DNA from 3 places in the Mesorhizobium sp. ESP-6-4 genome. Region 2 is predicted to be linked to each of the others. Evidence: predicted binding sites of a transcription regulator. Region 2 holds the regulator's gene; each other region holds the start of a gene.
What was found. The regulator LexA, encoded in region 2, represses DNA repair genes until DNA is damaged. The targets are predictions, from matches to a motif close to TGTTCNNNNTGTGTTCNG.
Positions count from the first base shown of each region.

Region 1: the regulator LexA is predicted to act here: its motif matches at 3,307-3,324, upstream of LB523_RS05180 (PA0069 family radical SAM protein).
Region 3: the regulator LexA is predicted to act here: its motif matches at 6,709-6,726, upstream of LB523_RS08680 (helicase-related protein).

Region 1 is NZ_JAIUGS010000002.1:299,703-309,546, reverse strand. It holds gene LB523_RS05205 (S49 family peptidase) at 120-977, shown strand; gene LB523_RS05200 (NfeD family protein) at 1,062-1,247, shown strand; gene LB523_RS05195 (4-(cytidine 5'-diphospho)-2-C-methyl-D-erythritol kinase) at 1,273-2,166, shown strand; gene moaB (molybdenum cofactor biosynthesis protein B) at 2,153-2,710, shown strand; gene LB523_RS05185 (glycosyltransferase) at 2,747-3,250, opposite strand; gene LB523_RS05180 (PA0069 family radical SAM protein) at 3,399-4,553, shown strand; gene LB523_RS05175 (ribonuclease HII) at 4,748-5,446, shown strand; gene LB523_RS05170 (F0F1 ATP synthase subunit B) at 5,724-6,215, opposite strand; gene LB523_RS05165 (F0F1 ATP synthase subunit B) at 6,227-6,808, opposite strand; gene LB523_RS05160 (F0F1 ATP synthase subunit C) at 6,869-7,093, opposite strand; gene LB523_RS05155 (F0F1 ATP synthase subunit A) at 7,169-7,927, opposite strand; gene LB523_RS05150 (AtpZ/AtpI family protein) at 7,993-8,385, opposite strand; gene LB523_RS05145 (cell wall hydrolase) at 8,774-9,844, opposite strand, start outside.
Region 2 is NZ_JAIUGS010000010.1:45,273-55,116, forward strand. It holds gene gltX (glutamate--tRNA ligase) at 1-1,344, opposite strand, end outside; gene LB523_RS18890 (ComEC/Rec2 family competence protein) at 1,447-3,912, shown strand; gene lexA (transcriptional repressor LexA) at 3,949-4,683, opposite strand; gene kynU (kynureninase) at 5,118-6,365, shown strand; gene LB523_RS18905 (alpha/beta hydrolase) at 6,413-7,243, shown strand; gene glp (gephyrin-like molybdotransferase Glp) at 7,292-8,497, opposite strand; gene moaC (cyclic pyranopterin monophosphate synthase MoaC) at 8,497-8,976, opposite strand; gene trpC (indole-3-glycerol phosphate synthase TrpC) at 8,979-9,791, opposite strand; gene trpD (anthranilate phosphoribosyltransferase) at 9,796-9,844, opposite strand, start outside.
Region 3 is NZ_JAIUGS010000003.1:319,035-328,878, forward strand. It holds gene LB523_RS08655 (ABC transporter permease subunit) at 1-395, shown strand, start outside; gene LB523_RS08660 (amino acid ABC transporter ATP-binding protein) at 392-1,183, shown strand; gene LB523_RS08665 (CarD family transcriptional regulator) at 1,202-1,783, opposite strand; gene fdxA (ferredoxin FdxA) at 2,157-2,495, opposite strand; gene LB523_RS08675 (RNA-binding S4 domain-containing protein) at 2,698-3,084, opposite strand; gene LB523_RS08680 (helicase-related protein) at 3,236-6,544, opposite strand; gene LB523_RS08685 (beta-ketoacyl-ACP reductase) at 7,263-7,985, opposite strand; gene LB523_RS08690 (acetyl-CoA C-acetyltransferase) at 8,105-9,292, opposite strand; gene phaR (polyhydroxyalkanoate synthesis repressor PhaR) at 9,597-9,844, shown strand, end outside.

The DNA of each region.
Region 1 (9,844 bases), on a different contig from region 2:
ATTGCCGTTGGCCGGCGAGTTCCTTACATGCCCAAGCAGGATGACGCTGCGCCCGTGAAACAGACCAACCGACCTGATCTCATCTTGCTCCTTTGCCTTTTGTCCGGAGACAATCGTTCGTGAAACGCCTTTTCAACCGCCTGCTGCCGAAATCCTGGCGCTCGACAGTCGTCACCATTCCGGTCATCCGGCTGCAAGGTCCCATCATGGCGGGCGGAGGCCAGTTCCGGCCGAGCCTGTCGCTCGCCTCGACGGCCGGCCTGATCGAAAAGGCGTTCAGCTTCGACGCGCCGGCGGTCGCCATCTCGATCAATTCGCCGGGCGGCTCAGCGGTGCAGTCGCGGCTGATCTTCAAGCGCATCCGCGACCTAGCGGCGGAAAAGAACAAGAAGGTGCTGGTCTTCGTCGAGGACGTGGCGGCCTCGGGCGGCTACATGATCGCGGTTGCCGGCGACGAGATCTTCGCCGACCCGTCCTCGATCGTCGGCTCGATCGGCGTGGTCTCGGCCTCTTTCGGCTTCCCGGAGCTGATGAAGAAGATCGGCGTCGAGCGGCGCGTCCACACCGCCGGCCAGAACAAGGCCGTGCTCGATCCGTTCAAGCCCGAGAAGGAGGAGGACGTCGAACGGCTGAAGGCGCTGCAGCTCGAAGTGCACGAGACCTTCATCGACCTCGTCAAGGAACGGCGCGGCAGCAAGCTCAAGGACGACCCGGACCTGTTCACCGGCCTGTTCTGGACCGCCAAGCGCGGCCTCGAGCTCGGCCTTGTCGATGCGCTGGGCGATATGCGCAGCGTGCTCAAGACCCGTTTCGGCGAAAAGACGCAGCTCAAGCTGATCACCGCGCCGCGCGGTCTGTTCGGCCGTTTCGGCCTGTTCGGCTCGCGCGTTTCGGCGCCGGACATCGCGGCGGCCGCCGCCAGAGGCGTGCTCGATGCGGCGGAAGAGCGCGCGCTATGGGCGCGCTTCGGGCTTTGAAAAAGCCATGAATGCGGCTAGCATGGCCGCTTGACCGACCCATTCGGCCGGCCTTGCCGCGAGGACGCGGGAGGAGTTTTAGAGATGCCGCAGATCATTTTCTTCGCCGTTGTCGGCGCCGCCGCTTACTTTGGCTACCGCGCTTTCGTGCGCGAGGCCGAACGCGTGACGGCCAAGATCCGGCGTACCGAAAGACAGGCGGCGAACGGCACGACGGGCACGCTGGTCAAGGACCCCAAGACCGGCGAATATCGTCTCGCCAAGGACTGATCCCATCTCGCCAGCAGCCGACATCCTGGAGCCCGGCACAGAGGTCCGGACGTGGCTTGCGCCTGCCAAGATCAACCTGGCGCTGCATGTCATCGGACAGCGCGCCGACGGCTACCATCTCATCGACAGCCTTGCCGTCTTCACCCGCTTCGGCGACCGGCTCGAGATCGAGCGGGCCGAGCAGGATGAATTCTCGGTATCCGGCCGTTATGCCGCCGGGCTGCCGCTCGACGGCGACAATCTGGTGGTGAAGGCGCGCGATGCCTTGCGCCGGGAAGCCGGCATGCAACAGGGATCGCCGGTCGCCATCCGGCTGGAGAAGAACCTGCCCATCGCCTCCGGAGTCGGCGGCGGCTCGAGCGACGCGGCGGCCGCGCTTAACGCTCTGGCGCGGCTCTGGAAGCTCGATATCGACGACAATTCGCTGGCCCGGATCGGGCTTTCGCTCGGTGCCGACCTGCCGATGTGCCTCAAATCAAAGCCGCTGATCGCACGCGGTATCGGCGATGAAGTCTCGCCGCTATCCGCCTTTCCTGCGCTTGGCCTGGTGCTGGTCAATCCGGGCATCGCGGTCTCGACGCCGGACGTGTTCAAAGCGCTCTCCAGCCGCGACAGCGAGGCGCTGCCGCCGCTGCCGAAGCGCTTCGACTTCCACACGATCCGCAACTGGTTGGAGACGACGCGCAACGATCTTGAGCCTGCCGCGCGTTCGATCGAACCTGCGATCGGCGAGGCGCTCAAGGCACTGAAAAAAGCCGACGCCGCCTTCGCGCGCATGTCCGGCTCGGGCGCCACCTGTTTCGGCCTGTTCGAGACCGGCAATGTTGCAAAACGCGCGGCGATCGAGATCCGCGCCCGCCACCCCGACTGGTTCGTTGCCGCGACGCGCAGCATGGAGGTGAGCAATGGCGAAGCTTGACGAAAGCCGGCCCTTCATTCCGGTGCGCATCGCCGTGCTTACCGTCTCCGACACGCGCGGCCTCGCCGACGACAAATCCGGACAGACGCTGGCCGACCGCATCGCGGAAGCCGGCCACAGCCTTGCCGCGCGCGATATCGTGACCGACGACCGCGACAAGATCCGCGACAAGGTGCTTGGCTGGTCGAAGGACGAAAACATCGATGTCGTGATCACCACCGGCGGCACCGGCTTCACCGGCCGCGACGTGACGCCGGAGGCGCTGGAGCCGATCTTCGAAAAGCGCATGGACGGCTTTTCGGAAGTCTTCCACCGCATCTCCTACGACAAGATCGGAACCTCGACGATCCAGAGCCGGGCAACAGGCGGCGTCGTCAACGCCACCTTCGTCTTCGTGCTGCCGGGCTCGCCCGGCGCCTGCAAGGACGCCTGGGACGGCATCATCAAGGCGCAGCTCGACTACCGGCACATGCCCTGCAACTTCGTCGAGATCATGCCGCGGCTGGACGAGCATCTCAGGCGCGGCGGCAAGCCCACCTCGTAAAGCTCAGTTAAGGCGCCCGGCCGGCACGGCGGGGCATCATTTCGGCGGCGCGATCCAGATTTCGGCGTTCAGCCTTCTGGTCGCCAGGCCGCGCGCCAGGGCTTCGGCGCTGCGCGCGCTCTTTGCCAGAGCCGAGGCCTGACGCTTGCTGATGACAAGCCCCTCGGCCAGCGCACGATTGCTCGAGAACACCCTGGCCAGGAAAGGCGCACGGTTGGCGCGGGCGCGTGAAAAGCGCGCCGGCATGGTCTGTTTCGCGGTGTGCGCCACGACTTCGTCGATCCAGCCCTCGGCGAGCCGCGCCCCCGGCTCGAGCAGGAGCAGCCAGTCGCCCTTGGCCTGGCCGATACCGGCGCCGATCCCGCCGGTCGCATAGTGGCAGCCGGCATGCTCGGCCACCCGGTGCGTCTGATCGGTCGAGCCTTGATCGCAGACGATCACGTCGCGCACGACGCCTTCGACCGCGCCGCCGACCAGCGAGGCGAGCGTACGGGCAAGCCCCTCTTCGTCGTTGCGGGTTTCGATAAGGACGCTGAGCATTTTAGCCGAATAGCGGAAAGTGCGGCGATGCGCCAGTTGCGCGCTTCAAGCGAAAAAGTTCTTGCTTTGTTCTCTTCGGCGAAATAGGAATAGTTTCATGAACAGAGCGATTCGACAGCCTGCCGACAGTCCCTGGGAGAGGGCGAAAATGGAACAGATCGTGCGCGCCGACATTGCCGCTTTCGGAGCAGGCCGAGCCGAGATGGCGAACGCGATGATCGAGCAGAGCGGCTTGCGCGTGCGGCCCGATCGCAATCGCGGCCGCTCGGCCGGGATCAATCCGTCCGGCCGGTTCGAGCCGATCAGCCGGCATGTGTTCGACGACGGCTGGAACTCGCTGGAGGAACTGCCGCCGTTCAAGACGGAAGTGCAGGTCGAAAAGCCGCGCACCATCATCACGCGCAACGAGTCGCCTGACATCTCCTTCGACCGTTCGATCAACCCCTATCGCGGCTGCGAGCATGGCTGCGTCTACTGCTTCGCCAGGCCGACGCATGCCTTCATGGGCCTGTCGCCGGGGCTCGATTTCGAATCGAAGCTGTTCGCCAAGCCGGATGCCGCGCGCATGCTGGACAGGGAATTGTCGAAACCGGGCTACCAGCCGCGCACGATCGCCATCGGCACCAACACCGATCCCTACCAGCCGATCGAGAAGCAATACCGCATCATGCGCGAGATCCTGGAAGTGCTGGAAGCGCGCGGCCATCCGGTCGGCATCGTCACCAAGTCGGCGCTGGTGACACGCGACATCGACATCCTGTCGCGCATGGCCGAGCGCGGCCTTGCCAAGGTGGCGCTGTCGGTGACGACGCTCGACCGCATGCTGGCGAGAACGATGGAGCCACGCGCCTCGACGCCGACGAAGCGGCTGGAGGCGATCAGGCAGCTTTCGGACGCCGGCATCCCGGCGTCGGTGATGGTGGCGCCGATTATTCCGGGGCTTACCGATCCGGAGATGGAGCGCATCCTCGATTCGGCTAGAGCCGCCGGCGCGCGGGAGGCCGGCTACGTCATCCTGCGCCTGCCGCTCGAAGTGGCGCCGATCTTCAAGGACTGGCTGTTGCGCCATTATCCCGACCGTTACCGGCATGTGATGTCGCTTATCCGCTCGATGCGCGACGGCAAGGATTACGATTCCGAATGGGGCAAGCGCATGAAGGGCGCCGGTCCCTATGCCTGGCAGATCGGCCGGCGCTTCGAGATCGCCGCCAAGCGGCTCGGCCTCAATGTCGAGCGACGGCAGCTTCGCACCGACCAATTCGTCGCAGGCGCCAGTGCCGGCGAGCAGCTGATGCTGCTTTGACGCCAGCACCGGCCATGGCGGCCGGCGCTAAGCACTTCCAGGCAAAGCGATTTTCGGTCTGGAATTGCCATTCGTTTCGAAATTCCGTCCGGCCCCTGTCCCCCGGCTGTGAGACGGTGCCTTCCCGGTCCGACGCCCCATCCGACCCGGAAGGACTTGCGGAGAATCGGAGCCGATGCGAACCTCGCCGCACCATGGCTCGCGCGCGTTCCGATTCTCCGCTTCTCTTTGAAATGGTCGAGAAGCCCGACTTCTCGATCGAGACGAAAGCGATAGCCGACGGGCTGTGGCCGGTCGCCGGCATGGACGAGGCCGGCCGCGGTCCGCTCGCCGGTCCGGTGGTGGCCGCCGCGGTGGTGCTCAACCCCGCCAATATTCCCGAAGGCCTCGACGATTCCAAGCGACTCACCCATTTGCAGCGCGAGGCGCTGTTTCTCAAAATTCTCGGCTCGGCGCTCAGCATCTCGATGGCTTCGATCAGCGCCGAAGGCATCGACAAAAGCAACATCCTGAAGGCCAGCCTCGAAGCGATGCGCCGAGCCGCCGCCGGCCTGTCCTTGCGGCCGAAGCTCGCCATGGCCGACGGCCGCGACATACCGCCAGGTCTCGCCTGCGAAGGCCGCGCACTCATCAAGGGCGACCAGCGCTCGCAATCGATCGCCGCCGCCTCGATCGTCGCCAAGGTGATGCGCGACCGCATGATGTGCGGCTGCGGCGGACATCACGAGCACTACGGCTTCGAAGTGCATATGGGTTACGCGACGGTCCGCCACCGCACCGCGATCGAGGCGCATGGGCCGGTGGCACGGCTCCACCGGGCCTCGTTCGCGCCGTTCCGGTTGGGTGGGGTTGAGATGGCGGAAGAGGAAGAGAGCCTCGCCGGGCTGGAGTAGTTAGCTGATCTCCCCTCGTGGGGGAGATGTCCGGCAGGACAGAGGGGGGCGCTGTCCCGCCAGCCTGTCAGCCAGTAGCACGAACTTCTCGCAAAGTTGCACTCGACCCAGCGCACAGAATGAGACGCCGCGATCCTTCGCGCCCCTCTCTGCCCTGCCGGGCATCTCCCCCACAAGGGGGGAGATCAGCAGTTCAGGCGCCGCGCTCCCTTTTCAAACAACAAAAAAGCCGCCGGGTTGCCCAGGCAGCTTTTGAGTTCGAAGTTTCGAAGTCAGCTCAGTTCAGCTTGGCCTTCACATCATTGAGCGCCGACTTGAACAGATCCGCGCCGGTCTTGACGTCGACCTTGGCGGCGAGCAGCGTGCGGGCGGCTTCGACGGCGATGTCGACGGCGGTGGCGCGCACTTCGCTGACCGCCTCGCGCTCGGCCTGGCTGATCTTCTGCTCGGCAAGCGCGGTGCGCCGGGCGACATAGTCCTCGGTCTTCTTGGCCGCCTCGGAGGCAAGCAAGTCAGCCTCGCGTTTGGCGGCAGCGACGATGTCGGCGGCCTCCTTCTCGGCTTCCTTGCGCTTCTGCTGATACTGGCGCAGCAGCTGCTGGGCCTCCTCGCGCAGGCGCCGTGCCTCTTCGAGCTCGCTGCTGATCTTGGCCGCGCGGGCGTCGAGCGACTTGGCAAGCATGCCCGGCACCCTCAGATAGACGACGGCGCCGAGGAAGATGATCAGGGCGATGGTGGCCCAGAGCGTGGCGAGTGATGTGGCGTCCATGATCCCGCTCCTCACCGGCTCGCGGATTTGACCGCGGCCGCGATTTCGGCCTTGTCGGCCTTGCCGCCGACAAGCGCCTCGACGATGGCCGAGGTCGTGTCCTCGGCGATAGTGCCGACTTCCTTCATCGCCTTGGCCTTGATCGAGGCGATGCTCGCCTCGGCCTCGCCAAGTTTCTTCTCAAGCTCGGCCTCGAGCTTCTTGCGCGTGCCCTCGGCTTGCGCCTTGGCGGCGTCGTTCGCCTGCTGGCCGATCTTGTTGGCGTTGACCTTGGCTTCCGCCAATTCCTGCTCATAGGCAGCAACCGCGGCGTCCGCCTCGCCCTTCAGCCTTGCGGCATGGTCGAGGTCCTGGGTGATGCGGTCGTTGCGGACATCGATGATGCCGCCAAGACGCGGCATCACAACCCGCTTCAGGAACAGGTAAAAGAGCCCGAAGGTGATGACCAGCCACAGGATCTGCGACGGGAAGGTTTTGGCATCGAACGGCGGGAACGCTTCATGCTCCGCGGCAGGCACGGCAGTGCCGGCATGCGTATCCCCCTCGGCCGCGGCCGGCGCTGCTTCTTGCGCATAGGCAGATGTCACGAACATCTCATTCCCCTGTCCCTAGAACGGGCCGCACCATGCGGCCCCTTTCGTCAGCGCCGGCTCTTATTTGAAGACCAGGAGCAGAGCGATCAGGAGCGAGAAGATGCCCAGAGCTTCGGTCACGGCGAAGCCGAAGATCAGGCGGCCGAACTGGCCGTCGGCAGCCGACGGGTTGCGGAGCGCACCCGAGAGGTAGCTGCCGAAGATGTTGCCGAGGCCGATGCCCGCGCCGCCCATGCCGATGCAGGCGATACCAGCGCCGATAGCAGCTGCTGCAGTTGCGTCCATTTCAAAACTCCTGTGGTTTCTCTGTTCGTTGAAGTTGGTACGTTGGGTAAGCTGGCGCCGGGGCGCCGGTGAAAATCAGTGGCTCGGGTGCAGGGCGTCGTTCAGATACATGCAGGTCAGCACCGCGAACACATAGGCCTGCAGGAAGGCGACCAGCAGCTCGAGCGCCGAGAGCGCGACCGCCATGGCAAGCGGCAGCACCGAGCCGGCGATACCGACGGCGCCAAACGCGCTCAGGCTGACGACGAAGCCCGAGAACACTTTCAGCGTGATGTGGCCGGCCAGCATGTTGGCGAAAAGACGAACCGAGAGGCTGACAGGCCTCGAGACGAAGGAGATGATTTCGATCGCCACCACCAGCGGCAGAAGATAGCCCGGCACGCCATGCGGCACGAACAGCTTGAGGAAGCCGAAGCCGTGCTTGGCGAAGCCGTAGACGAGGACCGTGCCGATGACCAGGATCGCCAGCGTGAAGGTGACGATGATGTGGCTGGTGACGGTGAAGAAATAAGGGAACAGGCCGATCAGGTTGGCGACCAGCACGAACATGAACAGCGAGAACACCAGCGGGAAGAACTGCATGCCCTGCTTGCCCGCGGCATCGCGCAGCATGTTGCCGACGAATTCGTAGGCCATTTCGGACACCGACTGCAGGCGACCGGGAATCAAGGCCCGGCTGGCGGTGCTCATATAGAGAAAGGCGGACGCCAGGACGATCGTCACGACCATGAACAAAGAGGAGTTGGTGAAAGATACGTCGTAGCCGCCGATATGCAGCGGGATGATCGGATGGATCTGGAACTGGTGGATCGGATCGACCTTGTCAGCAGCCACTTTAAATCCCCGTCAAAGCCACAAACGGCTTTTTAATTCACTTTAGCGCCCTGCGGCGCCTCACTTCATTCTCTCGGCTCGCGCGGCTTGCCGCCCTGGCCGAATTCCGATGCCAGTCCCGCCGAGCGCAGGACATTGAGTATGCCTGCGCCAAAGCCCAGCAACAGGCCGACGATCAGACCCCAGGGCGCTATTCCCGCCAGACGGTCGATGATCCAGCCCAAGCCGACACCGACCACCACTCCGGCGATGAACTCGCTGGACAGCTTCAGCGCCTGACCGTAACCGGTCGCAGCTTTCGCTTCGTCTTTCCCCTCGGACCGGTCCGTGCGTCTCGTCGCAAGCGATGCTTCGAGGTCGCGCCGGCGGCGCTCAAGTTCGTCGTCGCGGATGGTGGCTTCTGGCTGCCTGCCGCGGCCGGTTTCTCCGGTTCCGTCTGGCCCGGTTTTGTCGGCCATCGCAACCCCCCTGCCCGGGCAGACGATTGCCGTCCGTCCGCTTCTAAAGTCGCCGGCAACATAGTTAGAGGGTCCGCCCCCGTCAAGCCACGGGCCGAACTTCCGAGCGATGTATTTTTAGCAGTTAAATCAATGGTTTATCGAGGTGCGACATCGTGCCCTTCACGCCTGCGTGAGGTAACGGCGCGAATCCGCGCGACAAGGCGCGTCCGCCGAGGCATTGCCGGGCGTCGGAGGAAGGGATAGCCGGGGCGGTGTTTGGGCGGCTCAGCTTGAGCCGCCTAAGCGCGTCGCGATCCTTCAGATTCGCTCCACGCGCTTCAGTTTTTGATTTCGCGCGTGTCTTCCCGAAACCGCTTACCACTTTCGGGAGACATGCTTTAGCGGCTCAGCTCCAGCCGCCGCCATAGGTGCGGTAGAAGATATGCAGGCCGATCCTGGTCATCTTGTGCATGGCCCGCGCCCAGCCCGGATGGACGTAATTGGCGTAGTAATGCGTCGAAGAACCGACCTCGGGAATGAATATCTTGCCGGCGGTCACCGCCATGGCAACCTCCTGGGCGGTCTTGTAGGAGGCCAGGTCGGTGATTGTCTTCTTCCTGCCGTCGCAGGCAAAGGAGAACTGGCAGCGGTTGAACCAGTTGTCGTTCTGGTAGACGACGCCGCAGATCGTCTTCGGATAGGTCGGATTGCGGACGCGGTTGAGGATCACCTGCGCCACCGCCGCCTGGCCGCGGACCGGCTCGCTGCGCGCCTCGAAATAGATGCCCTTGGCAAGGCAGGCCTGCTCGGGCTTGGAAAAGACACTTGCCGGCAGGGGGGTCTGCAGCCAGGCATGGTCGCCCTTGCCCATCGGCGGAATGAAGCGGCCATCGTTGGGATCGTCCTGCAGCAGCGCCTCGAAGGGCGAAGCCTTGGCGTAGTCGGGCGCGGACTGGGCATAGGCCGTGGCAAGGATGTCCGGCTTGTCGTTGTTGACGAGAGCGACAAGTGCCGCCGGCAGCGCCGGATCAGGCCTCTTGTCCTCGCGAAGATGGAAGGCCTGGGCGATCTGGACTTCCTTGCCCTTGATGCCCGGCTTGGCGAAGGTGAGCTTCAGGCCGCTGTCCATCGCGGGACGCAGCAGCGAGGAGGTGCGCTCGAAAATCGAGCCGGCGCTGAAATTCTTGGGCGGCGCGACTGGCGACACCTTGACGATGCGGCCCTTCTTGTCGGCGCGCACGACACGATCCTCATCGGGCGTCGCGCCCACGGCGCTGCCCTTGCCGCGGAAGGCGACGGTGCCAACCCCCGGCAAATTCACGCCGGAACCGGACAGCGAGCCGGTGGTGACGGAATCGACAAACGGCATTTCGGCGGCATGCACCGAGCCGGCGGCGGATTTCTCGATATAGGCGTTCCAGCGGGTGTCGGACGATTCCAGGCCGGAGATCAGGCTTGCCATATCCTGGTAGGCGAC
Region 2 (9,844 bases):
GGTGCGGCCGGTCAGCGCGGCTCTCAGGGGCTGCGCCACGGCGCCCAGCTTGTGCCCGCCGGCCCGCGCGAAGTCGCGGATCGAAGCCTCGGCCGAGGCGGCGTTCCAGTCGCCCTGAACAGAAGACAATGCGCCATGCGCGCCGCGCAGAATCGCGCGCGCATCCGCGTTGAGCAAGCCCGCCGCCTTCTCGTCCAACGGCAACGGCCGCTCGACGAACAGGAACGCCGCGCCGTCGATCAGTTCCACAAGAGTTTTCGCCCGCTCCTTGAGGCCGGGCATGGCGGCAAGCAGTTGCGCCTTGCGCCTGTCATCGAGCTTTGCCGCGAGCGCCGGGCCGCCTTCGAGATAAGGCAAGGTGGCGACGAAGATGTGGAACAGCGCCCGGTCCTCCATCTTGCGCATATGGACGCCGTTCAGCGCCTCGAGTTTGGCGAAGTCGAAGCGGGCCGCGCCCTTGTTGACGTCGCCGATGTCGAACCAGGCGATCATGTCCTTAATCGACATCACCTCGTCGTCGCCATGGCTCCAGCCGAGCCTGGCCAGATAGTTGAGCAGAGCCTCGGGCAGGTAGCCCATGGCGCGATATGCCTCGACGCCGAGCGCGCCGTGCCGCTTCGACAGCTTGGCGCCGTCGGCGCCGTGGATCAGCGGGATGTGCGACATCGATGGCACGTCCCAGCCCATGGCGTTGTAGATCACCGTCTGGCGCGCGGCATTGGTCAGGTGATCGTCGCCGCGGATGATGTGGGTGACGCCCATGTCGTGATCGTCGACGACGACGGCATGCATGTAGGTCGGGACGCCATCGGAACGCAGGATGATGAAGTCGTCGAGATCCTTGTTGGGGAAGCGCACCTCGCCCTGCACGCGGTCGTTGACGATCGTCACGCCCTCGGTCGGCGCCTTGATGCGGATCGCGCCCTTGACGCCTGCGGGCGCCTCGGATGGGCCGCGGTCGCGCCAATGGCCGTTGTAACGCGGCGGCAGGCCCTTGGCACGTGCGGCCTCGCGCATCGCCTCCAGCTCCGCCGGCGTCTCATAGCTGTAATAAGCCTTGCCCATGCGCACGAGCTGCTCCGCCACTTCGCGGTGACGCGGCGCGCGCTCGAACTGCGAGACGGCTTCGCCATCCCAGGAGAGGCCAAGCCAGGTCAGCCCGTCGAGAATGGCAGCCGTAGCGGCTTCGGTGGAGCGCTCGCGATCGGTATCCTCGATGCGCAGCAGCATCGTGCCGCCGGTGTGCTTGGCATAGAGCCAGTTGAACAGCGCCGTGCGCGCCCCGCCGATATGCAGGTAGCCTGTAGGCGAGGGGGCAAAACGGGTGACGACCTTGTCGGACATGGAACTCTCGAGGAAGCGCTGAAAAATGCATGTTTCGCGCAGACTTCCACGCGACCGGCGTTCATGTAGCATAGGCGGTCTGGGGCGCAAGGGGCAGACCCGATGGCTGGACGTGGCCGGGGCGCGGAGGAGGGCGGGGGAACGACAGCAGGCGTCAGCGAACGCCTGATGTTTGCTCATGCCGTGCCCGCTGAGGAAGCGCCGCTTTCGCTTCCGGCGCCGCGCCCGCCAGCTGAGCTTCTGCCGCCTGGCGGCGGCACGTTACCGCCAGCCTCGCCGACAGCCAATGTCGGCCGGATCCGCAGACAGCTTGGCCGCGTTTCGCTTCCCGCGTTGCGCCGAAGCATAGGCACAGCGGCCGCGACCGAGCTCGACCGCGGCGTCGGCTTCCTGCTGGTACCGGCGTTCCTGGCCGTCGGCGTGATCTGTTACTTCTCGCTGAGCGCCGAGCCGGACCTCTACAGGCCGCTTGCGGCGGTCGCCCTGATGGCGGTCTGCGCGGCGGTCTCGCGTTCCCGGCACAGAACGCATCTTGTCTTCATGGCGGCGTTTTTCTGCGCCTTGGGGTTTCTCGCGGCCAAGCTGGAGACCTGGCGGATGGCGACCCCGATGCTGGGTTCCGAAATCCAGACACGGCTGACGGGCCGCCTCGTCACCGCCGAGGCGATGGCCAACGGCCGTGTCCGGCTCACCATAGATCTGACATCCACGGAACGTCCGAAGCTGCGCTACGCGCCGGACCGCATCAGGCTGTCGGCGCGCAGGATCCCCTCCGGCATGGCGGCCGGGTCGATGCTGACCGGCTATGCCAAGCTGCTGCCGCCGACAGGTCCGGTTCGGCCGGACAGCTACGACTTTTCCTTCGACAGCTATTTTGCCGGCATCGGCGCCAGTGGCTTTTTCCTGGGCGATCCGAAACTTGTCGCGCCGACCCCCAGTGCGCCAACGGAGGTGCCGTTTGGCGCACGTGTGGCATCGGCCGTAGAAAACGCACGCGAGGGAATTGCCGACCACATCAGGAGCAGCATCGGCGGTTCCGAGGGCGAGATCGCGGCGGCGCTGATCGTCGGCGTTCGTGCCGGCATTCCGGACGAAATCAACGAGTCGATGCGGCGGACCGGCATCTACCACATCATTTCGATCTCCGGCCTGCATATGGCGCTGGTCGCCGGCACGATCATGGTCCTGCTACGCGGCACCTTCGCGCTGTTTCCGGATTTCTCGTCGCGCCGGCCGGTGAAGAAATATGCCGCTGGCATCGCGCTGGCGTCGATCGCCGCCTATCTCGTGATCTCCGGCATCGTGGTGGCGGCCGAGCGAAGCTTCATCATGCTTGGCGTGATGCTGGTCGCCGTGCTTTTCGACCGCGCGGCGCTGACCATGCGCAACCTGGCGATCTCTGCCATCGCCGTCATCCTGGTCTCGCCGCATGAAGTGGTCGGCCCGAGCTTCCAGATGTCCTTCGCCGCCACCGCCGCCCTGGTCGGCGCCTATGCCGGCTTTGCCGACTATCGCGCCGGCAAAACGACCGCGCCGCCGGCAAAGCGTTCGTTTCTCGGGCTTCTATCGCGAAAACTGGCAATTGGAGCGGGTGGCGCCGCCGTGACGTCGCTCATCGCGGGCAGCGCGACATTGTTGTTTGCCATCTGGCACTTCCAGCGGGTGTCGCCGCTCAGCCTGCTGGCCAATCTGGCGGTCATGCCGATCGTCTCATTGGTCGTCATGCCGTTCGCCGTGCTGAGCGCGCTGGCCATGCCCTTCGGCTTCGACGGCCCTTTCCTTTTTGTCATGGGCAAAGGCCTGACGGCGATGATCGCCATTTCGGCATGGATTTCCGAGCGCTCACCGGTCGACGCCGTTGGGCTGATCTCGATCCAGTCGGTGCTGCTGGCGACGGTCGCGCTGGTCATCGCGACCATGGCTACCACTTGGCTGAGGCTTGCCGCCGTACCTTTCGCGCTCGCTGCGCTGCTGGCCATTCCGCACGTCCGCACACCGGACGTGCTTATCTCGGAGGATGCGCATCTGGTGGCGATGCCGATCGGCGGCGGCGAGCTTGCCGTCAATCGCGAACGCTCCAACGAGTTCACCACCGACAACTGGAAACGGGCGCTGAAAGCCGAGGAGATCGTGCCGCCAGAAAGGTTCGCCAAAGATACGCTGGACATTGCCGATCCCGTCGACCTGCCGCCCGGCTCGCCCTTCTATTGCAGCGGCGATCTCTGCATCGGTCGGCATCCTTCCGGCGCGATCGTCGCGCTCGCCGAGACCCGCGACACCGCCCGGCCGGCCTGCGGCTTCGCCGACCTCATCGTCATCAACGACGCCACGGCCTATAACCCGTGCCGCGATCCGCGTGTGCTCGTCGTCACCAAGCGGCAGCTGGCGCGCGACGGCAGCGCCGCCGTTTTCTTCGATCCGCAATCGGCAACCGCGCGGCCAACCGTCCGCTACGCGGTCGTAGAACCATACCGACCCTGGCACGAGCAGCGGAAATACACGCGCGAGGCGAGGGGACTGGCGCCCTATAAGCAGCCGGAAAAACCAGCCGCCGCACCGGCCCAATAGATTGTCGTCCGGGCGAAGAAGGCCGGGCAGTTCTGCTCAGTAGCGGCGGATAAGTCCGACGAGCTTGCCCTGAACCTTGACCCGATCCGGTCCGAAGATCCGGGTCTCATAGGCCGGGTTGGCGGCCTCGAGCGCGATCGAGGCACCCTTGCGGCGGAAACGCTTAAGCGTCGCCTCCTCATCGTCGACCAGCGCCACCACGATCTCGCCCGGGCTTGCGGTGTTGGCATTGCGGATGATGACGGTGTCGCCGTCGAAGATGCCGGCCTCGATCATCGAGTCGCCCTTGACCTCCAACGCGTAATGCTCGCCGCCCATGATCATGTCCGGCGGCACCGAGATCGAATGCGTCTGGTGCTGGATAGCGTCAATCGGCACGCCGGCGGCGATGCGGCCCATCACCGGAATGGATACGGCCGCCGCGGCCTCGTCGTCATTGCTTGGCGTCGGGGTGCGCGATGGCGTCGTCGGCTTGACCTGGCGACTGAGATTGCCTTGGCCGCCCTGGATGACGCTCGGCGAAAACTTCTTCGCGGCATTCAGGCCAGGCGCGATCGAGTCGGGTAGGCGCAGCACTTCCAGCGCGCGCGCCCGGTTCGGCAGCCGGCGAATGAAGCCACGTTCCTCCAGCGCAGTGATCAGCCGGTGGATGCCGGACTTGGAGGCAAGGTCGAGCGCCTCCTTCATCTCATCGAATGATGGAGGAATCCCGCTCTCCTTCAGGCGTTCATGGATGAACATCAGGAGTTCATGTTGTTTGCGCGTCAGCATCGGCGGCCCCCACGGGTTCTGAAACCAGAATCAGAAAAACAAACCCAGAACAAACACTATCTGTTCCAGTTGTGTTCCGCAACCGTTTAAAGTTTAGTGAATTTGTTAAGGCTGCCGAAACAATGTCGCATCCGGTGATGCCCTGGCCGCCCCTTGTAGACAGCGGCATTGATTCCGCTCGATTTTGGAGCTTCGGTAAGCTGAAACAAGAGCGCCGACACGATCACGAAGCCGCGGATGGGATCACGTCGGCTCGTTCCGTAAGCGCGCGGCAGCGTGAACGAAACGAATCCAAAATGCCAACCTTGGCGAAGTTCCGGTCCGCAGTCTTCGCCGTCTATGGACCAGCTAACATAGGACCAAAGGTTCTTGCCCTGTCGCCGACGGTGGTGAGACAACCCCCTTGGCCAGATCGAAATGGAGGCGGCAGCACAATGAGGGGAATTCCTGATCTCGCCGAAGTCGAGGCGATGGATGCCGCGGATCCGCTGCGCGCCATGCGCGATCGCTTCGTCTTGCCGGAAGGCATCATATACCTCGACGGCAATTCGCTGGGCGCCGCTTCGGTGGACGCCTTCAGCGAGATCGAGACTGCCGCGAGGCAGGAATGGGCGCGGGATCTCATCCGCGCCTGGAACACCGCCGGCTGGTTCGATATGCCCATCGAGCTGGGTGACCAGCTAGGACGGCTGATCGGCGCGAAACCCGGCCAGACGGTCGTTTGCGACACGACTTCGATCAACATCTACAAGGTCCTGCATGCGGCACTTGCAATGCGGCCCGAGCGTTCGGTGATCGTTGCCGAGGGCGACAGCTTTCCGACCGACCTCTACATGGCGGAAGGCGTCGCATCGACGCGGCCCGGCACGGTGCTGCGGCTCGAAGGCACCGATGCCCCGACGATTGAGGAACTGGTTGACGATCGCGTCGCGGTCATCCTGGTCAACCACGTCAACTACAAATCCGGCCGGCTGCGCGACATGGCGGCGCTCACCCGCAAGGCTCATGAAGCCGGTGCGCTGATCGTCTGGGATCTCTGCCACACGGCGGGTGCGCTGCCGGTGGATCTCGACGGCTCGAATGCCGATTTCGCCATCGGCTGCACCTACAAGTATCTCAATGGCGGGCCGGGCTCGCCAGCCTTCATCTACGCCGCGAACCGCCATCACCGCGACATTCGCCAGCCGCTCAGCGGCTGGTGGGGCCATGCCCGGCCTTTCGCGTTCGAGCAGGGCTACGCTGCGGGCACGGGCATCCGGCGGTTCCTGTGCGGAACGCAGCCGGTGCTGTCGATGCGCGCGCTGAAAGGGGCGCTGGATCTCTGGAACGATGTCGACATGAGGGCCGTGCGGAGAAAAAGCGTCGCGCTGACGGACCTGTTCATCCGGCTTGTCGAGGCCAGATGCGGCGGCTTCGGTCTTGAGCTGGAGAGCCCGCGCTCAGGCGCTGAGCGCGGCAGCCAGGTCTCGTTCGCCCATTCAAATGGCTACCAGGTGATGCGCGCCTTGATCGAGCGCGGCGTGATCGGCGATTTCCGCGCGCCATCCACCATTCGTTTCGGCTTCACGCCGCTCTATGTCGGCTACCGCGATGTCTGGAATGCAGTCGAGGTGCTGCAGGACATCCTGCGCACTGGCGTCTGGCAAGACGCGCGCTTTGCCGTCAAAACAACCGTTACCTGACTTTGAATCGGCGATGCCGAACAAATGATCTGATCGCGGAGATACCGTTGCTGGGACATCGTATTGTCGACTGGGATGACGCCTATGCAAATGGCGCCAATATCGCCGGCGGCGACCGCTGGCCGGCGGCGTGGGATGGGCCGGCGCGGGCATTCCGCGAAAGGCTGCAGTCAGAGGGCAGGGCGCGGCTCGATGTTATCTACGGCGAAGCGCCGCGCAATCGCTTCGACCTGTTTCTCCCGTCTGCGGCGCCAAAGGGGCTCGTTGTGTTCATCCACGGCGGCTATTGGATGGAGTCGGACAAGAGCTCCTGGTCGCATCTGGCTGGAGGCGCGCTCGGCCGCGGCTTTGCCGTCGCCATGCCCTCCTACACGCTGTGCCCGCAGACCAGGATCAGCGGCATAGTCGGCGAGGCCGCGGCAGCGATCGAGAAGGCGGCGGCCATGGTCGATGGTCCGCTGATGCTGACCGGGCACTCGGCCGGCGGGCATCTCGCCAGCCGGATGGTGACCACGGTCTCACCGCTATCATCCGATGTGGCGCGGCGCATACGCCAGGTCGTTTCGATTTCAGGCCTGCACGACCTTCGGCCGCTGATGTTCACAGCGCTGAACGAGACCCTGAACATCGACGAGCCGGAAGCGCGGAGCGAAAGCCCGGCATTGTTGCGGCCTCGACAGGGAGCCTGCATCACCTGCTGGGCCGGCGGCGGCGAGCGTGCGGAATTCCTGCGCCAGAGCGCGTTGCTCGCCAACATCTGGACCGGGCTCGGCGCCTCCACCCGTTCAGTGGTCGAGCCGGACCGGCATCATTTCAACGTTGTCGATGGCCTCGCCGACCCGGATCATCCTCTGACCCGTATGTTGATCGACGAATAAGAGTTACGATCGACTTCGTCGACGTATCAGGATCGACCTCGTAGACGCCTAGCGAAGCATGAGCACGCTGCATTCAGCGCCGGCTTCCGCCGCCGGCGCAAAGGGCTCGCGCACGATCAGGCCGTTGGCGTCGGCGAGCATCCGCAGCATCGAGGAGTCCTGGATTCCGAAAGGCGTCGCGACCAAGGTGCCGGCGTCCTCGCGCACGACCGCGCGCACATAGTCCTGCCTGAGGTCGTTGGCTCGCATCGCAGTGCCAAGCCGAGCCGTTCGCATATCCTGATGGTGATCGCGGCCACCGAGCCGGGCAAGCAGCGGCTTCAGGAACAGTTGCGAGCAGACAATGCTTGCCACCGGATTGCCGGGCAGGCCGATGCAGCGGATATGGCCAAGCCGGCCAAACATCAGTGGTTTGCCGGGGCGCATGGCGATTTTCCAGAAATCGAGCTGCATGCCTTCGCCGGTCAGCACGCTATGGACGAGGTCGTGGTCGCCGACCGAGGCGCCGCCGAGCGTGACGATGACATCGGCGTCCGCCTCGACCGCTTTCCGGACCAGCGCGGCAATCGCCTCCTGGCGGTCGGCGGCGATGCCGAGATCGAGCGCGAGCGCGCCGACCGACTGGGCGGCGGCTCCAACGCCGTAGGCATTCGACGAAATGATCTGGTCGGGGCCGAGCGCGCTGCCCGGGGGCAGCAATTCGTCGCCGGTGGCGATGATCGCGACCAGCGGCCGGCGCACGACGTTCAGGGCTGGGTGGTTGGCCGAGGCCGCCAGCGAAAGGGCCGCTGCATCGAGCACGCGGCCCTTTTCGAGCAGCACGTCGCCCTGGCCGAAGTCGAGCCCGCGGCGACGCACATTGCGTCCTTCCGTGGTCGGCTCCGTCACTTCGATCCTGCCATTGCCGAGATCGCGGACGTTTTCCTGGATGACGACCGTGTCGGCGCCCTCCGGCAACGGTGCCCCGGTGAAGATGCGCACGGCCTGGCCTTCCCCGACAGTTCCGGAGAAACCGCGCCCGGCAGGCGCCATGCCGATGACCTCGAGTAGCGCCGGCGCCGAGGCGACATCGCAGAAGCGCGCGGCATAGCCGTCCATCGCGGAGGCATCGAAAGGTGGCTGCGTGCGCAGCGCGACCACCGGCTCGGCCAGCACGCGACCCGCCGCGTCAGCCAGCGGAACGCGCTCGCCCGGCAGAGCCGTCACGCCGTCCAGCAGGCGTTCGAGCGCCTCGGTGACCGGAAGCAAGGCCATTATGAACCTGCCTTGTAGTCGCCTGATTTGCCGCCGGTCTTCTCGACCAGCCGGACGCCGGAAATCACCATCCCGCGGTCCGCTGCCTTGGCCATGTCGTAGATGGTGAGGCAGGCGACTGAAGCGGCGGTCAGCGCCTCCATCTCCACGCCCGTCTTGCCGGTGACGCGGGCGAGCGCGGTGACCTTGAGACCTGGCAAGGAATGGTCCGGCTCGATCTCGACGCCAACTTTGGTCAGAAGCAGCGGATGGCAGAGCGGGATCAGTTCGTGCGTCTTCTTTGCGGCCATGATGCCGGCGATACGGGCAGTCCCCAATACGTCGCCTTTCTTGGCGTCGCCGGCCAGGATCATCTCCAGCGTTTCCGGCTGCATGGAGACGAACCCTTCAGCGACTGCCGTGCGCGTCGTCTCGGCCTTGTCGCCGACGTCGACCATGTTGGCTTCGCCCTTGGCGCCAAGATGAGTAAGGGAGGCCATCCTCAAACGGCCTCGGCACGCGCCTTGCCGGTGAGCAGCAGTTGCGTGGCGGCGGCCACGTCGGCCTGCCGCATCAGGCTCTCGCCGACCAGGAAGGTGCCGATCTTGCTCTTCTCCAGCCGGCGGCAGTCCTGATGTGTGAAGATGCCGCTTTCGCTGACCAGCAGCCGATCCGCCGGCACCATGGCCGCCAGCCGCTCCGAAACGTCGAGGCTGGTTTCAAAGGTTCTGAGATCGCGGTTGTTGATGCCGATCAGCCTCGACGAAAGGCGAAGCGCGCGTTGCATTTCCTTTTCGTCGTGCACCTCGACCAGAGCGTCCATGCCGAGCTCGAAGGCAGTCGCTTCAAGATCCCTGGCAAGCGCGTCGTCGACGCTCGCCATGATGATCAGGATCGCGTCGGCGCCCCAGGCGCGTGCTTCGTAGACCTGGTAGGGATCGAACAGGAAATCCTTGCGCAGAGCCGGGAGGCGCACCGCTGCCCGAGCGGCTGTCAGGAATTCGGGAGCGCCCTGGAAAGACGGGGCGTCGGTAAGCACCGAAAGGCAGGCGGCGCCACCTTTCTGGTAGGCCTGTGCCAATGACGGCGGATCGAAATCGGCCCGGATCAGGCCCCTGGAAGGGCTGGCCTTCTTGATCTCGGCGATCAAAGCGAAGCCGCCATCTCGGCGCTTGGCTTCCAGCGCGGCAAGGAAGCCGCGCGGCGGCTCGGCGTCCCCGGCCTTCGTCTTGATCTCGGCGAACGACACGGCGAGCTTCGCCGCGGCGATCTCTTCACGCTTGTAGGCTTCGATCTTGCGCAGGATATCGGACAAGGGTCTATCCGTTCGAAATCTCGATGAGCTTGTCGAGCACCGCAAGCGCGCGG
Region 3 (9,844 bases), on a different contig from region 2:
TCACGCTCAACATCGGCGCCTATACGTCTGAGATCATCCGGGCCGTCATCGGCTCGGTGCCGAAGGGCCAGTGGGAAGCTTCCTATTCGATCGGCATGACCTGGAGCCAGGCGATGCGGCGCACCATCCTGCCACAGGCGGGCCGCGTTGCCGTGCCGCCGCTTTCCAACACCTTCATCTCGCTGGTCAAGGACACCTCGCTGGCGGCGGCGATCACGGTGCCCGAGATGTTCCAGGCCGCGCAGCGCATCGTCGCCACCACCTATGAGCCGCTGATCCTCTATGTCGAGGCGGCCGCGCTCTATCTCGCGTTGAGCTCGGTGCTGTCGGCGCTGCAGGCGCGGCTGGAAGTGCGGCTCAACCGCTATGGCGGGTTCCTGGAGGCCAACGCATGATCGGCCTCAGCAACATCGAAAAGCGCTTCGGCGACAATCTTGTGCTGAAGGGCGTGACCGTCACCATCGACGAGGGCAGCGTGACTGCGCTGGTCGGCCCTTCCGGCGGCGGCAAAAGCACGCTCTTGCGCTGCATCAACCTGTTGGAAATCCCGACCTCCGGTTCCCTGCGCATCGGCGATGAGACGCTTGCGTTCCAACCGGGCGGCAAGGTGCCGGCCAAAGATATCCAGCGCATCCGCCTGCAGACCGGCATGGTGTTCCAGAATTTCCAGCTCTTCCCGCATCGCACAGCGATCGAGAATGTCATGGAAGGGCTGGTGACGGTGCTGAAATGGCCTGAGCCAAGGGCGCGCGAACGGGCGATGTCGCTGCTCGAAAAGGTCGGCATGGCGCACAAGGCCGATGACTGGCCGGCGACGCTGTCCGGCGGCCAGCAGCAGCGCGTGGCGATCGCCCGGGCGCTGGCGCCGTCGCCGCGCGTGCTGCTCTGCGACGAGCCTACCTCTGCGCTCGATCCGGAACTGGCGCAGGAAGTGGTCGACGTGCTCGGACAGCTTGCCCGCGAAGGCACGACCATGGTGATGGCCACGCATGATCTCAGGCTCGCCTCGAAGATCGCGCAGGAGGTGGTATTCCTGGACGCCGGCGTCATCGTCGAGAAAGGCCCGGCTTCGGTCGTGTTCGACAATCCGGAGCGCGCGCGAACCAAGCGCTTCATCGCCTCGCTCAGGCAAGAGGAAGCGCAGAAGGAAGCCGGCAGCGGCGCGAGGCCGGGTTCTTCGTAAACTCAAAAGCGAAAAAGCTCAGGCAGCTTCTTCTTGCTCGGCTTCCTCGTTGTCGGCCTTGGCGCCGCGCTTCGGACCCTTGTTGAGGTTGACCTCGATGAGGCGCACCGCCTCGGTCTCCGACATGCGGTTCACCGCGGCGATCTCGCGGGCCATGCGGTCGAGCGCGGCTTCGTAGAGCTGGCGCTCGGAATAGGACTGCTCCGGCTGGTTGTCGGCGCGGTAGAGGTCGCGCACAACTTCCGAGATCGAGATCAGGTCGCCCGAGTTGATCTTGGCGTCATATTCCTGGGCGCGGCGCGACCACATGGTGCGCTTGATGCGGGCGCGGCCCTGCACGACCTTCAGCGCGCGGTCGACATAATCCTCTTCCGACAGCTTGCGCATGCCGATCGAGGTCGCCTTGGCGACCGGCACCTTCAGCCGCATCTTGTCCTTCTGGAAATCGATGACGAACAGTTCCAGCTTGTGACCCGCAACTTCCTGCTCGTCGATCGCCACGATCTGGCCGACGCCATGCGCCGGATAGACGATGAATTCGCCGGTCTTGAACCCGTGACGAGCCGCGTTGGACTTCTTCTGCGGGGTGATCGTTGCCATTACGCCCTGAACTCCTTAAGTTGTGCAGCCGGCATCATGCCGGCTCGAACCCACGAGGTCGGCAAAGCCGACCGTTAGCCGCGCAACAGGATGAACCCACCGGAAAAGCCAAGGGCCGGCATATCGCACGAATGCGACCGCCTGCCCCAGATCGCTCTGGTCCGGATCTAAAAGCTCACCTTTCAGTGATTTGGGGCGTTAGCGCCATAAATCGACGTTGTGTCACCGGCATGTTTCGTTGATGTAACACAAAAAGTCGGAAGAATCAAGGTTTTGCTGCATTCGCTAACGCCAAGCGGCAGCGCTGCCCGTCAAGACAGCAATTGTATCGGTCCGGTTACGCCGCGTCATGCCGGTATTCCCGGCCGCTATATCAATCGCCTTCGCCGGGCTCCGCCGAGAAATATTTCTCGAACTTGCCGGTCTCGCCGTCGAAGGTCTTGGCGTCCGCCGGCGGCTCCTTCTTGGCGGTGATATTGGGCCACTTCTCGGCGTATTCGGAATTGATCTGCAACCATTTGTCGAGGCCGCCCTCGGTGTCCGGCTTGATCGCGTCGGCCGGGCATTCGGGCTCGCAGACGCCGCAGTCGATGCACTCGTCAGGATGGATGACGAGCATGTTCTCGCCCTCGTAGAAACAGTCGACCGGACAGACCTCGATGCAGTCCATATATTTGCATTTGATGCAATTGTCGGTCACGACATAGGTCATTGCAGGCTCCGGAACGTCCCATTTTGCTGGGCTTTTCGGCTGAGGTAACGCCTTTGCCCGCAGCATGCAAGGGCAGGGATTGCAGGCGCAGCCGGTGTCGCGGAATGGAATTCCAGCCGGAAAGCTTCGGCCAAGTCCTCCAGCCCAACCGTTGCGCAGTTTTCCTGGAATTGCTGCAGCCGTGCCGCGGCCCGGCTATATCTCAGTCGTCGCCGAGCAGCCGGTCGGTCTGCCGCCGCTCGCGTTTGGTCGGGCGGCCGCTGCCGGCCTCGCGCAAGGCTGGAACGGCGTCCGGAACCGCCTCGCCTTTGGGTGTCGGCGCCGGCGACATGTCCTCGTAAAGCAGCCGCGCCTCGTCGGCCGGGCCGCGCCTGGCGCCACAGTTCAGCACCTTCCAGACGAGGATACGGCGCTCGAGCATGATGGTGAGCACGTCGCCAGGCTTGACCAGATCCGACGCCTGCGCTGCTTTGTCGCGATTGATGCGGACGCGTCCCGCGACGACGACCTTTGCCGCCAAGGACCGCGACTTCACCGCGCGCGAGAAGAACAGCCATTTGTCGATGCGTTGACGGCCTTCTCCAACCATCGCGGCTAGCTTTGGTAGAGCATGATCTTATCCGAAAACCGGTTCCCACTTTTCGCTGACGCGGTCCTTCGGTTCGGGATCATGCTGGTTCTTTGATGGAGCATGATCTCGCCCGAAAACCGGGTCCCACTTTTCGGGATCATGCTCGAACCTATTTCTTCAGCTGGTCGCGCAAGGCGGCGAGCTTGGCGAAGGGCGAATCCGGATCGAAGCGCTGCGGGCGTTCCTCGCGCGGCTTGCCCTGGAAGGCTGGCTTGCCGCCCGGGGCGTTGCCCTTGCCGTCCTGCCTGCCGCCCTTCCAGTCCGGCCGGCCGTCGCGGCGTTCGCCTTGCGGCTTGCCTTCGCGCCGTTCAGCGCCCTCACGCCGGTCGCCCGTCTCGGGCCTCGGCTTGAACTTCGAGCGGTCGAAGCGCGGCTTGCCGGCGCCTTCGCGCTGCTCGCGGCGGCCTTCCTGGGCGGGCCGGTCGCCGGGCTGACCGCTTGCGGCGCCTGCCTCGCGTGCGGGCTGGGCGCCGCGCGGGCGATTGTCGCGACGGTTGTCGTGGCGATGGCGCGGACGCTGATGGTCGAAACGCGCCTGGCGCCACAGGAGTACAGGTTTTGGTTCCTCGGCTTCGGCTGGCGCCTCGCCGCCGGCACTATCCTCCACCTGGTGGTGGGGGGAGGTAAGAGCGTCGGCGCTTTCGGCCGACTCGGGCGCTGCCGCAATGTCCACCGCTGCGGCATCTTCCACCGCTGCTGCCTCTTCCGTAACCTCGGCCGGAGCTTCTGCCGGCTCTACCGTGGCAGGGTCCGCTGCCACTTCCGCGACGGCTTCAGCCGGAGCTTCGGTGGCAGCCGGCTCCGAGCCCTCGACCGTTGCCTCCGCGACCGTATCAGTTGCCGCGGCTTGTGCCTCTGCCTCCCGCGCGGCGCGCACGGCATTATCCGCGGCGAGCTTGGCCGCGGCCGCTTCGCGGGCGGCGTCGTCCAGCGCGTCGAGCTTCGCCTTAACCTCGGCGGCCGGCTTGGCCTCCGAGCGATAGCCGAGACCTTTCAAGATCTCCTCCATGTCATCGGCCGTGGCGCCGAGGATCGACATCATCGGCGGCGTCACCATGAAGGCGTGACCGTCATAGGCGCCGTCCGGACGCTGGCCGAGGCCGGGCTTCCAGTTGGTCGCCGGGCGGATGAGGTCGGCAAGCCGCTCGAGGATATCGACGCGCACGGCGCGGCGGCCGAGATTGCGGTAGCCGGCGAGCTTGTAGAAGGTCTTGTCGAAGGTCGGGTCGATGACGACCGAGGTGCGGCCGGAAGCCAGCGCATGCACCACATCACCGAAGCCGGGCTTGTCCTTGCCGTCGTTCTTCAGCGCCCACAGCAACGTCACCAGGCCAGCCGGCGCCGGCTTGATCAGCGCCGGCACGAAGACATGGTAGGCGCCGAAGCGGACGCCGAGGCGGCGAAGCGCTGCGCGGCCTTCCTGGTCGAGCGACTTCATCTCCTCCGCGATGTCGCGGCGATTGATCAGGCCGAAATGCTCGACCAGCTGGAAGGCGATGCCGCGCGCGATGCCGGCGAGCTGGTCGGCATTCTTCAGGTCGACCAGCGGCTTCAAAAGCGTTTCGATCTGGAAATTGACGAAACGCTCGGCGCGCGCCGCGACCTTGTCGCGGGCGGGGCCGGTCAGCTGCTCGTCGGCAAGCAGAACCAGGCGCGGCTTCAGCGCCTCATCGGCGGCGACCAGCGTGCCGATCGGCGCGCCGATCCAGCGCAGGACACCGTCCGAGCCCAATGCCAGGTCGCCATTGGCGCAGGCGGCAAAGCGCTCGGCGCGCTGCTCGAACTCGGCCGCGAGCGCCTTCTGAGCGGCGGTGCGCACCGCCTTGGCGTCCTCGCCGCCGGCGCTCTGGTCGGCGGTGAAGCGGAACCCCTGCAACTCGCCGACGTGATGGCCTTCGACGAGGACGGTTCCGGACGGGCTGATTTCGGCTTCAGGCATGGTATTTTCTCTAAGGCGCCGCATGAGGACGGAAGTCCTGCGGTCTACGAAGCGTTTCGTCAACCGCTCATGCAGCGCATCCGACAATCTGTCTTCGATTTCGCGCGCCTTTTCCTGCCAGTGTAGCTGATCGGCCAGCCAGCCGGGGCGGTTGGAGACGAAAGTCCAAGTGCGGATCTGCGCGATCCGGTGCGACAGCGTGTCGATATCGCCTTCCGTCGTGTCGGCGCGCCGCACCTGCTCGGCCATGTAATTCTCATCGACATGGCCGTGACGCGCAAGGTCCATATAGATCGAGGCGATAAGATCGGCATGCTGTGCCGGCGCGATCTTGCGATAGTCGGGGAGCGCGCAGGCTTCCCAAAGAAGCGCCACGCGCTCCTTGCCGGTGGCCAAGCCGCGGATGTCGCCGTCGCGCGATAGCTGCTCCAGCGCCTGCGCATCCACCGCCGGCAACGCGCGGGTCAGCCCTTCGACAGGCGCATTGGCCTCGATCGAGCGCTTCAGCGCATCGAGGCTGGAAAAGTCGAAATCGGCGGTGCGCCACTGCAGCACCTTCACCGGATCGAAATCGTGTCCCTCGATCTTGGCGACCAGTTCCTCGTCGAATGGGTCGACCTGGCCGGTGACGCCGAACGTTCCGTCGCGCAGGTGCCGGCCGGCGCGGCCGGCGATCTGGCCAAGCTCGGCGGCGGTCAGGTTGCGGTATTGATAGCCGTCGAACTTGCGGTTCTGAGCGAAGGCGACGTGATCGAGGTCGAGGTTCAGGCCCATGCCGATGGCGTCGGTGGCGACGAGATAGTCGACATCGCCGGACTGGAAGATCTCCACCTGAGCGTTTCGGGTACGCGGGGAAAGAGCGCCGAGCACGACGGCAGCACCCCCCTGCTGGCGGCGGATCAGCTCGGCGATCGCATAGACCTCGTCGGCCGAGAAGGCGACGATCGCCGTGCGCCGCGGCAACCGGGTGAGCTTCTTCGAGCCGGCATAGGCAAGGTGCGACAGCCGCGGCCGCGTCACCACCGACACGCCCTTCAACAGGCGCTGCAGGATGCCATGCATGGTGGCCGCGCCCAGGAGCAGCGTCTCCTGGCGGCCGCGCAGATGCAGGATGCGATCGGTGAAGATATGGCCGCGCTCGAGATCGCCGGCGAGCTGCACCTCGTCGATGGCGACGAAGGCGGCGTCGGTCTCGCGCGGCATCGCCTCGACGGTGCAGACCGAATATTTCGCGCCGGCAGGCACGATCTTCTCCTCGCCGGTGATCAGCGCCACCTTATGGGCGCCGACCTTCTCGCAGACGCGCGCATAGACTTCGCGGGCGAGCAGCCTCAGCGGTAGGCCGATGACACCGGTTTCATGCGCGACCATGCGCTCGATGGCGAGATGCGTCTTGCCGGTGTTGGTCGGGCCCAGCACGGCCGTCACGTCGCGGCCCGAAAGGATCAGCGGGTGGGAGTGTTTCGGCTGGATGTTCATCGGCTCGGATTAAGGTTTCTGCCGCCCGTAGTCTGAAGCACGGCGCTGCCGCCGCGTGTGACAGGCGACACATAGGGACTTCGGGCGTGAAGCGAAAGCGGAATGTTCCCTCGCGAACTGGCTATGCCGGAGGGAGCAGCCAAAATCGGCCGCTTGTTAACAGCTGGAACGAGTCTGGAACGAATCAGCGACGAATCGGTGACTCGTTCTGATTCAGGGTTTGTTCACGGCTATATGTGGATTTTTTGACGGTGAGTCTCACCACATGCTGAATCGCCGAATTGGCCCAATTCCTGCTTGGCCTCTGCCGGATGCGAAGCGCCGTTAACCTTTGCCGGGCAATGGTCAGACCCGAGCTGAGCGCAGACTTCAAGTTTATGAAATTGTTGACTTTTCTTAATCGCCTTTAACGAGTTCGGTGACGTTTGCATCGTCCACTGTTAACTTTCCGGCCAAAGCCGGAACGAATCGGCGACGAATCAGCGATCTGGCGGTTTTCCCGGTTTGTTCACCCCTAGATATGGTGTTATCCACAGCTCGCCCACCGAGGATTCACAGCTTGTCGCAGCGGTTATGCACAGAGCGTGGCTGCGGCCGTTAACTTTTGCGTGCCGAATTGAGGCAAGGTGTCGCGCCGGCCTGCCGGCGAACAAAAAAGGCGGCTCCGGTGCCGGAGCCGCCTTTGGCGGTAAATGGTGTCGGGCGACCTACTGGGGTGTCAGGCGAAATACTGACCGCCATTGGCGGTGATGGTCGAGCCGGTGATGAAGCCGGCTTCGTCGGAAGCCAGGAAGACGACGCAGCGCGCGATCTCTTCCGGCTCGCCGAGGCGACCGACCGGGATCTGAGCGATGATCGACTCCCGTACTTTTTCCGGCACGGCCATGACCATGTCGGTGGCGATGTAGCCGGGGCAGACGACATTGACGGTAATGCCGGCGCGAGCCCCCTCTTGAGCCAGCGCCTTGGTGAAGCCGATATCGCCGGCTTTCGAGGCCGAATAATTGACCTGGCCCATCTGACCCTTCTGGCCGTTGATCGAGGAAATGGTGATGACGCGGCCGAACTTGCGGTCGCGCATGCCGCTCCACAAAGGATGCGTCATGTTGAAGACGCCGGACAGGTTGGTGTCGATCACTTCCTTCCACTGTGCGGGCGTCATCTTGTGGAACATGGTGTCGCGAGTAATGCCGGCATTGTTGACCAGCACGGAGACCGGGCCGAGATCGGCCTCCACCTGCTTGATGCCTGCGGCGCAGGCCTCGTAGTCGGCGACGGACCATTTGTAGACGGGGATACCTGTCTCGGCCTTGAATTTCTGGGCCGCCTCGTCATTGCCGGCATAGTTCGCCGCGACCGAATAGCCGGCGGTCTTCAAGGCGACCGATATCGCCGCGCCGATGCCGCGTGTTCCGCCCGTGACGATTGCTACTTTGGTCATGTGTGCTCCTCCCTGTTGATCGGAGGAGCGAGTAGGGAGTAGCGAATAGCGAGTAGGGGATTGAAGCCTGCTGCGCCGACGCCGTTTTCCCTATTCGCTACTCCCTATTCGTTATTCGCTCAGTTCAGCGCTTCCACGCACATTGCAACGCCCATGCCGCCGCCGATGCACAGCGTGGCAAGGCCCTTCTTGGCGCCGCGGCGACGCATCTCGTAGACCAGCGTGTTGAAGACGCGGGCGCCCGAAGCGCCGATCGGATGGCCGATGGCGATGGCGCCGCCGTTGACGTTGACGATCGAGGGATCCCAGCCCATGCCCTTGTTGACGGCGCAGGCCTGCGCGGCGAACGCCTCGTTGGCCTCGACGAGGTCGAGGTCCTTGACCGACCAGCCGGCCTTCTCCAGCGCCCGCTTCGAAGCGGGAATAGGCCCCGTGCCCATGATTGCCGGATCGACGCCGGCGGTCGCCCAGGCGGCGATGCGCACCAGCGGGGTGATGCCGCGCCGCGCGGCCTCGGCTTCGGTCATCAGCAGCGCGCCGGCGGCGCCGTCATTGATGCCCGACGCGTTGGCGGCGGTGACCGTACCGTCCTTGTCGAAAGCGGGCTTCAGCTTGGTCATGGCGTCGAGCGTCGCGCCGTGCCGGATGTACTCGTCCTGGTCGACTGTTGTGTCGCCCTTCTTGCCCTTGATGGTGAAGGCGACGATCTCGTCCTTGAACTTGCCGGCCTTCTGTGCAGCCTCCGCCTTGTTCTGCGAGGCGAGCGCGAACTCGTCCTGGGCTTCGCGGGTGATCTGGAACTGACGGGCGACGTTCTCGGCGGTGTTGCCCATATGGTAGCCATTGAAGGCATCCCACAGGCCGTCCTTGATCATGGTGTCAATCATCTTGTAATCGCCCATCTTGACGCCGGCGCGCAGGTGCTCGGCATGCGGCGACATCGACATCGATTCCTGGCCTCCGGCAACGATCACCTTGGCGTCGCCGGTGGCGATCTGCTGCATGCCGAGCGCGATGGCGCGCAGGCCCGAGCCGCAAACCTGATTGAGGCCCCAGGCCGTGGTCTCCTTCGGCAGGCCGGCATTGATCGAGGCCTGGCGAGCCGGATTCTGTCCCTGCGCGGCGGTCAGCACCTGGCCGAGGATGACCTCGTCGACTTCCGCCGCCTCGACATTCGCGCGCGCCAGCAATTCCCTGATGACGACGGCGCCGAGCTCATGTGCCGGCGTGGCGGCGAAACTGCCGTTGAAGGATCCGACCGCGGTGCGAGCGGCGCTGGCGACGACGATGGAATTGGAAGCGGACATTTTCTTCTCCAGACTTCGAGGTGTCGTGTTCTAGGCTATCCTTGAAGACTTTCTTGCCGGTTCAGGCAGCCGAGTCAAACCGGAAATGGGCATGGCCGCCATGCGCGGCAAGCAGGGCGCGCGCCGGTTGTGGCAACATGACGTTGACCGCGCGGCGAATTTTGTCATGCCCTGCAGCATTAATTGATGCCGCAGTGCACAAACCGCTTGGAATTGTGAGGCTTTTGCGCGTATCCTCGATAAAGGGCGCAATCGTTACCGGCCGCTTACTCCTAGAGGTGCCGGTGTCCTGGGGAGGATACGGATGGCCGCAAAAGACGACCCGATCGTCATCAAGAAGTATGCCAATCGCCGGCTCTACAATACCGGCACGAGCACCTATGTGACGCTCGAGGACTTGGCCGAGATGGTCAAGAAGGGTGAGGAGTTCACGGTCCAGGACGCAAAGACCGGCGACGACATCACGCACCCGGTGCTGACGCAGATCATCTTCGAGCTGGAGAACAAGGACGGGCAGAACATGCTGCCGATCCCGTTCCTGCGCCAACTCAT